2 regions of the Pseudoalteromonas sp. NCIMB 1079 genome follow, and region 1 is predicted to be linked to the other one. Evidence: predicted binding sites of a transcription regulator. Region 1 holds the regulator's gene; the other holds the start of a gene.

Region 1 (4,446 bases):
CTTATCTTTTTTACCTAAAATCTTTTCACGAATAGATTCAGCGAGTTGATGAACACTTAAATCAGTCGTATCTATCATAAAGTCGGCGCGAGTGGTTAACACATCAAGTAATTCTTTTTCTTTTTTGATGGCTAAATCAAGGGGCAACGAGTCTATTGATAGTGGGTGTAATCTGCGTGTTTCAGAAAAGCGTTTGATCAATGTCTGATCGTCGCTATCTAAATAAAATAACGTAGGGTTTGCAAAGCCTGGTAAGTATTCAAGAATATCGTTAAATTCATCTTGTTCTTTAGGGATGTTGCGCACATCTATGCTAACAGCAATTTTATCGTAGCTATCAGACACACTGCGAACTAATGAAGGTAGTAGGTTTACTGGAATATTATCAACGCAATAATAACCTAAATCTTCTACAACGCGCAAAGCAACCGACTTTCCAGAACCAGAACGGCCGCTTATGATAATTAACTCCATTTAACACCCTTTATAAAACTATGATTGATCGACAATAACTTGGTAAAGCTCAGTATCAGATTTTGCACTGCGTAACTGTTTACAAAAATCTTTGTTGTTTAGTTTATCAGCAATGGTTGCTAGAGTCTTTAAGTGCTGCTGGTTATCGCCATCTGGTACGATGAGTGCGACAAAAATATCAACAGGGCGATTATCGATTGCATCAAAGTTTATTGGAGTTTCGCTAACGAGCACTAAAGCCAAAGGCTCTTCTGCACCGCTCATTCTTCCATGAGGAATAGCAATGCCACGCCCTATACCTGTACTACCTAATTTCTCTCTGCTCATTAAAGCATTAAGAATATCTTGTTGCGGTAAATACGGAAGTTTGTCGTGAGCAAGTTCGCTAATGAACTCTAAAATTCTTTTTTTGCTATTAAAAAGGACCGCAGCTTTGCTGCAGTCCTGGCATATAAGTGAACTTAATTTCATCATATTAGTGTCGAGCAAGCTTCTCTTTGTGTTTGATTACTTGGCGATCGAGCTTGTCGATCAACGAGTCAATAGCGGCATACATATCTTGATGTTCTGTAGAGGCAAATAGCTCAGCACCGCTTACGTGTATTGTGGCTTCTGCTTTTTGATTTAATTTTTCTACATCGAGAATGACATGAACATTATTTATATGATCAGAGTGTCTTTCAAGCTTCGCAAATTTAGTATTAATATAGTCTCTTAGTGAATCGGTTAATTCTACGTGACGACCAGTTAAGTTTAGTTGCATAAGCATTACCCTCTTAGTTTAGCGTCTTAAATCAGACTTTTACGCTGATTTGACGGTGGAATAGCAAGAGATTCGCGGTATTTTGCGATTGTACGTCTTGCTACTTTAATTCCTTGCTCAGCCAATATATCCGCTATTTTGCTATCACTCAATGGTTTTGCTGAGTTTTCTGCTGCGATTAATTTTCGGATAAGCGCACGTATTGCTGTAGATGAACATTCACCACCGTTTTCAGTACTTACATGGCTTGAGAAAAAGTATTTAAGCTCAAATATACCACGGGGTGTATGCATGTACTTTTGAGTAGTTACGCGCGAAATTGTCGATTCGTGCATTTCTACCATTTCAGCGACATCATTTAAAACCATTGGTTTCATGGCTTCAGGGCCATGTTCAAAAAAGCCTTGTTGTTGCTTAACAATACAATTAGTAACTTTTAATAGCGTGTCGTTTCTACTTTCTAAGCTTTTAATAAACCATTTAGCTTCTTGTAAATGTGAGCGAATAAACTGGCTGTCGCCACTTGATTTTACAGTGCGAGACATTGCCGCGTATTGGCTATTAACACGAATTTTAGGCATGCTATCTGGGTTTAATTCGACAACCCAGCGGCCTTTAATTTTTTTAACTGACACATCAGGAATAACATACTCAGATTCTTCCCTTACTATAGTATCTGCAGGTTTTGGGTTGAGAGTATGTATTAGTGTCATTACTTCTTTAAGCTCTTCTTCTTTGAGCTTAGTTTTTTTCATTAATGTACGATAGTCGCGAGCTGCTAATAGATCAATATGCTCGGTTAAAATCATTTTCGTTTCATTAATGTAAGGTGTTTCTTTATCAAATTGATTAAGCTGAATACACAAACACTCTTGTAAACTACGTGCAGCAATACCAACAGGATCAAACAGTTGGATGCGTTTTAATACCGCTTCAATTTCATCAAGTTCGACTTCGTTATCATCTTCGTTTTCTTGATTAAAGCTTTCTAAAATTTCTTCGCAGCTTAGTGTTAAAATACCTGAATCATCGACGGCTTCTACAATCGCAATAGCGATGGCTTCATCGGTAGGGCTAAATGGCGTTAGTTGTAATTGCCACATTAAATACTCATGGAGCGTTTCAGTAGAGGCGCCTTGGTATATAGATTCATCTTCAGGCATTGGACCTGATGAGGCTGCAGGAGCGGCACTCATGTACTCATCCCAACTAACATCCATAGCCATGTCGTCACTTAGCGTGTCTTTTGCAAGTGCTTCACCAGTATCTTGTTCGTATTCGCTCGGAGCATCATCAGCAGATGCGCTAACAGTTATGTCATCGGTATCAGCTTTTTGCTCGTTTTTACCAGCAGCGTCTTCGGAATAGTCTGCCTCTTCAACCTCTAATAGTGGATTACTGTCGAGAGCTTCTTGTATTTCTTGCTGGAGATCCAATGTACTGAGTTGCAACAAACGAATAGCTTGTTGCAACTGTGGAGTCATTGTAAGTTGCTGGCCCATGCGCAGCTGTAGTGATTGCCTCATGTATCTCTAACAATCCTTTTATGTTGTTATAATTAATACTAGCAGATGCTTAAAGACATGGCGTAAATGTTACAGCCTAAATTGCTCGCCTAAGTAAACATCGCGTACTGTTTTATCATTTAATACGTGTTCTGGAGTACCTGATGCAATCAGCTCCCCATGAGAAACAATGTAGGCTTTTTCACAAACATCAAGGGTCTCTCTTACGTTATGGTCGGTAATTAATACTCCAATCCCACGATTTTTAAGATGTTCTATTATTTTCTTTATATCTAATACCGAAATAGGGTCAACACCAGCAAACGGTTCATCCAGTAATATAAATTTAGGATCTGCTGCCAGCGCTCGTGCTATTTCTACACGACGACGTTCTCCACCCGATAATGCCATACCTTGGCTATCACGAATGTGTTGTATGCTAAATTCATCTAATAAGTTATTGAGCGTGTCTTCTCTGGCTTGTTTATTTAGTTCTTTGCGCGTTTCTAAAATGGCCATTAAGTTTTGATAAACAGTCAGCTTTCTAAAAATCGATGACTCTTGTGGTAAGTAGCCTATGCCTAATCTAGCACGACTATGCATAGGTAAAAGAGTAATATCGTTATCATCAATAGATATTTTACCTTTGTCGCTAGGAACAAGCCCTACAATCATATAAAAAGTCGTTGTTTTACCAGCACCGTTAGGGCCAAGTAAGCCAACTATACTGCCAGCTTGTACTTCAAGGCCGACGTTTTTTACAACTTCACGACCTTTATAGCTTTTTGCTAATAGTTCTGCTTTTAATGTGCTCATGGTTGACCTTTATCGCCTTTTTTACTTTTTTTAGTTTCGATCGGTACTAAAATTGTGTGAACGCGGTCAGTTGAGTTTTCATCTTTTTCGGCACTGATGAGCTGCTGCTCTATGTCGTAGGTAATGCTTTTAGCATTTATTTTTTGTCCGGCTTGCGATACTTGTGCATTACCAACAAGCGTTAAAAAACGCTTAGATACATCATAACGTACTTCGTCAGCACTGGCGCTCATAGTTGTGCCGTCTGATTGCTTTTCTTCAAAGTGCGCAGGGCTACCTGTGGCAATTAATAATTGTTTATTATCACCAAGTTCATCACGTTTGTGTACTTCGAGGCGATCGGCTGTAATGCGGCGATTACCGTGAATAATCTCAACGTTTTTCTCAAAAATACCCACATTAGCTTTCAATTGACCTTCTTGCTTGTCGGCACTTATTGAAATTTGATTGGCAGCAGGTTGCGTGTTTTGCTCTGCAGCACTACTATTAAACGCTAGTATAAGTGTAGGAATTATAAGTGATTTTAATATTTTATTGGTCATAGTATATGGTTCGCGTATGGTTAATTAGTTTTATCACTTCGGTTTTTAAGTCGGCTTCTAGGCCTTTACCGGTGATTTTTAAATTGGGTCCAGTGATGATGACGGGTTGCTCCGAACGCATTGTTAATAGCTTTATATCAACCTGAATATTATCAGCATTGATTTTGTCTATCATGGCGTTATCGGTTAAATTTTTGGCAACCACATTACCTTCTAAAATTAATTGTTTATCTTCGTATAATGTTGCTTCGTCTGCATTTATTTGCCACGTTTGTTGTTCGTTATATAAAGTGAAAATGGGTTTTTCGAAAAACGTGAAACCTAATTGCTGGTATAGCTCCATTTT
Region 2 (4,446 bases), 2.3 Mb from region 1:
GCTGCTCTACCCGTAAGTAAATTCCATAGGCAGAAATAACACTATAAACTGGAAGTAACGCAACGCTTATAAAAACGAGTCGGTGCAAGAGCATGTGATAAGGGCGAACTGATGAGTCATCTTTATAAACAGTGTTAACAAAAAACAACGTGAGCACCTGCAGCCACATTACTAATAAACTGCCACTTCCGGTCTCCCATAATTTATTGAGTCCGGTAAAAGGAAGTGTTGCTAAAAAACCGAGAGAAATAACTGATAAAACAGGCAATAAAAACTTAATTAAAGTTTGTAGTAAAAAAGCGATATTATCTTCAATGTTCAAAAGCTTTCTAAATATGACACTCGCAAAGGCAAATGCGAGCGTTAAGGTTGGGATCCAAAACCATTCATTTCTTAGTAGCTCAGAGAAAAATTCTATATCTAAAATATCAAATAAAGCCGCACCTAAATTTAGAATTCCCCAAAAAATAAGTACAAACAGCCAGCATTCTCCAAATATTATAAAATTACGCCAAGAGAGCTTAAATAAACGACTGTAACTAACATTTTCTGAGCTACCAAATTGTTGTATGTACATAAGGCCTTTAAAGCCAGCTATTAAACTAGTAAAAATAAAAACTGACATTAAAGTGTTATTACTTACGTACTCTTGAGGCTCTTGCTGAAAGCCAACATACGCCCCCAATAAAGATAACAACAAGGAAAAAGGAAGGATTAAAAGCAACGACGTTTTTATATTATTTTTATTAACGGTCATTAGCATTAATAAAGGAAAGCTCATAGAAAATGTAATAAGTGAGACTAACCATGTAGGGCTTGTTGCTGGCCACACATTATTTTCTATACTGCTATACAAAAGGGTAAGAGCAATAGCCTGTAATACGGCAAGTATAATTATAAAAGATTTTGGTAACTGACTATCCATATCTGTTCTCAACAATGGTTTTAGTCAGTTTGCGTTATTCGTTCCTATTTTACAATTGCTTCACATTTTCAAATAAAATGCTTTGCATAGGGCTATATAATCAGCAGTGTAGGTATTATCTAAGTTTCTAATACACAGGATTGATGATTCTATATCGCTTTTTACGTAGCTAAATGTCATTAAACTGCGGCTAATATCTTTGTTGGGCGTGGCTTTTACTTGGCAATGAGTATTTAAATAAAGCCCATTTTGAGTAGCAAGCTCAATAAATAATGCGCCTTCAACGCTTGGGAGTATTAAGCTAAAGCGGGAACCACTATGGCTTAAATGTTTAAACGCATTAATTAACTCTTCAAAACTTAGGCCGTCGGTATGGCGTGCGGTATTACGCGCAGCATTATCGCCTTTTAAACTGTGATTAAAATACGGTGGATTAGAGATAACAACATCAAATTTAACTTCACTACTAAAGCGTTGAATAGTTTGGTGCGTAATACTTATAGTTGGCCACGGGCTATTAGCTACATTTTGTAATGCTTGGGTATAGGCGCTTTCGTCAATTTCTACCGCAGTTATATCAAGCTCATTACTGCGCTGCTTACACATTAGTGCTAGTAAGCCGGTGCCGGTGCCTATATCAAGTAACGACTTTGCACCGCTTAAATTAGCCCATGCGCCAAGCAAAATGCCATCGGTAGAAACTTTCATTGCACAGTGGTCGTGTTCAACTTTAAATTGTTTAAATACAAAACCAGACATTTTTTCACCTTTTCATTCACCAAGCGCAGCATAGCGCGTATAATCAGGGTAATTGTCCCTTATTTTAGACACTCTATGCAATTTTCTGAATTTGATCTTGATAACAAGCTACTCGATGCCATTAATAAAATGGGCTACGAGACGCCAACCAGCATTCAACAACAAGCTATTCCTGAAGCACTACAGGGGCGCGATATTTTAGCATCTGCGCCTACTGGTACAGGTAAAACAGCGGCATTTTTAATTCCGGCTATTCAGTACTTACTGGATTTCCCACGTCGTGATCCTGGTTTTGCGCGCGTCCTCGTTATGACCCCGACTCGTGAGTTGGCTTATCAAATTCATGAACAATGTGAACTGCTAGCTAAACGCACACACCTAAAAATTGGTGTAGTAACAGGCGGTATTAACTACGGCACGCATAAAGAAATTTTCGAAAAAAATAACGATATTTTAATCGCCACACCAGGTCGATTAATGGAATACCTAGAAACCGAAAACTTTCATGCTGAACACGTAGAAATGCTTATTATCGATGAAGCAGATCGCATGTTAGATATGGGTTTCAAAAAAGAAATGAGCCGTATTTGTGACGAAGCTAAAAATCGTCGCCAATGTTTTTTATTCTCAGCAACACTCGAAGGTGACAGCGTAGAAAGGTTTGCTGAAAAAACATTAAACGACCCTGCACTGCTTGAAGCTGAATCGTCACGTAAAGAAAAAGCTAAAATTCACCAGTGGGTACATTTAGCCGATGACTATCATCATAAACTAGAGCTTTTAGTAAATACCTTAAATGGTCCAGATGTGACTAAAGCAATTGTGTTTGTTAAAACCCGTGAGCGTTTAGAAACACTGATTGGCGAGCTAACCAATAACGGCGTTAAAGCAGCTTGGTTACGCGGCGAAATGCCACAAGACAAACGTATGAAAGCCATGGAAAACTTCCACAGTGGCAAAACACGTATATTAATTGCGACCGATGTAGCCGCACGTGGTATTGACGTATCTGACATTAGCCACGTTATTAACTTTGATATGCCGCGCACTGCCGACGTATACGTACACCGTATTGGTCGTACTGGCCGTGCTGGTAAAAAAGGGATTGCAATATCATTAGTTGAAGCACACGACATTGGTATTTTGTATAAAGTAGAGCGCTACGTTGAACAAAAACTAAAACGCCGTGTAATTAAAGGTGTTGAGCCACAACATAAAGAAGCTAAGCCGCCGGCTAAAAAGCGTAAAGATCCAGTAAAAATGAAAGCTAAGAAAAAGGCTAAGGTTAAAAAGAAAAAGTAACCTAACATATTTTTATTCTAAGCCGACTTTTGTCGGCTTTTTTAATGCAAGCCTTACAGGCTCTGGTCTTTGTACCTGTTACATATGTAACCCAAGCATGTAACTCATACTCATTTAAATGTAATTTTTGCCCACCTTAATTCCCACTTAATAAAATTACCTTATATTTCATAGCGTTAATATTGGCACCGAAATTGTAACTACAAAGATAACCTAGCCGATGGAATTTCCATTTTGTGGCTGCACTATTCACCGTAATGTAAGGATTAAGTTATGAACCGCTTCAAGTTAACTATCGCTTTAGTATCATTTTGTTGTTTATTTTTATTAGCTTGCGCTACAAAGGTAAGTGCAGCAACCAACATGGCCGTAGTAAGCAGTGTAGCCACTCAACCTAACCTACAACAAACTATCACCAACACCCTACGAACTAACCCTAACCTAGCGTTAAGTGATATTCGTGTGCAGGTCAAAAATGGTGAAGTAGATTTATACGGTGAAGCACAAACTGGTTTTCAGCGCGCACTAGCTCAAAAGTTTTTAGAAAATATAGATGGGGTTAAAATCATTCGTAACAAAATTAGCGTTATTTAATACGCACCACAAAACCTATTTGTATAACTAATTCATAAGCGCGGCTTGTTATTCCAACACAAGCTGCGCTTTTTTATATTCTTTTTAAGGCAAGTTTTGCAGCTGTGAAAAAGATAAAATAAAGCCTAAGCAATACGATTATTCCTCCCTTTAAAACGATAGCTCACACTTATACTTATGAAGATAAATTTAGAATTGATGCTAGCGTGTTTGTCTTCGCTCTTTTAACCCTTAAGTTAACCCAATTGATACTGAAAAAGCTTACACACATTCTTTAGCCGACCTAACTGGCTTAAAAATGATGATTTATTTAGTTATTGAAATAGATGAGAACGTTATTTCAGAGTGTGCGGCAAGGCAGTAAAAAAATCGTTGGGTAAAACACTAATCTTACTTGTTAATACTCCCATGGCCAAACGCAACTAATTAGAATTGATATTCAATAAACACAAACTAGGTATTTAGACTTTTAGCTAATAATCCGTTTATAAAAAAAAGCGCAATTTTACTCTGTAAAAATGCGCTGTTGGTAAGTAACTATTTCCCAATGCTTTTGCCTAATGAGTTTTAACTAAATTACTCACTTTGGCTAGAGTCAGCACCGTCGCTACTGTCTTTATTGGATGACTGCTGGCTTATTTTATCGCTTATCATGGCATCAAGTTTTTCACCCCCTTTAATGCCAAAGTCGAGCGTACGAATTGGGAAAGGAATACTAATATCAGCTTCGTCTAATGCTTGCTTAACGGCAACAACACCTTTGTGGCGTACCGTCATAAAGTCAGGCTCGCCTGGGTATTTAATCCAAAACCACACCAGTAAGTTAATGCTACTGTCGCCAAAACCTTCAGCGTATACAGCGGTTT

The links. The regulator sigma-54, encoded in region 1, starts transcription at its own class of promoters, with help from an activator protein. The targets are predictions, from matches to a motif close to GTTGGCACGNNNNTNGNNT.
Region 2: a site for sigma-54 is predicted at 3,168-3,186, ahead of ABX891_RS04570 (BON domain-containing protein). Genes of this name have one in related genera too.

The regions. Positions count from the first base shown of each region.
Region 1 covers NZ_JBEWZA010000001.1:3,314,012-3,318,457, reverse strand. The annotation lists gene rapZ (RNase adapter RapZ) at 1-474, opposite strand, end outside; gene ptsN (PTS IIA-like nitrogen regulatory protein PtsN) at 493-945, opposite strand; gene hpf (ribosome hibernation promoting factor) at 950-1,237, opposite strand; gene ABX891_RS15455 (RNA polymerase factor sigma-54) at 1,264-2,763, opposite strand; gene lptB (LPS export ABC transporter ATP-binding protein) at 2,833-3,558, opposite strand; gene lptA (lipopolysaccharide transport periplasmic protein LptA) at 3,555-4,100, opposite strand; gene lptC (LPS export ABC transporter periplasmic protein LptC) at 4,090-4,446, opposite strand, start outside.
Region 2 covers NZ_JBEWZA010000001.1:981,289-985,734, reverse strand. The annotation lists gene ABX891_RS04585 (DUF4153 domain-containing protein) at 1-925, opposite strand, end outside; gene ABX891_RS04580 (tRNA1(Val) (adenine(37)-N6)-methyltransferase) at 986-1,684, opposite strand; gene srmB (ATP-dependent RNA helicase SrmB) at 1,760-2,986, shown strand; gene ABX891_RS04570 (BON domain-containing protein) at 3,260-3,580, shown strand; gene ABX891_RS04565 (mechanosensitive ion channel family protein) at 4,157-4,446, opposite strand, start outside.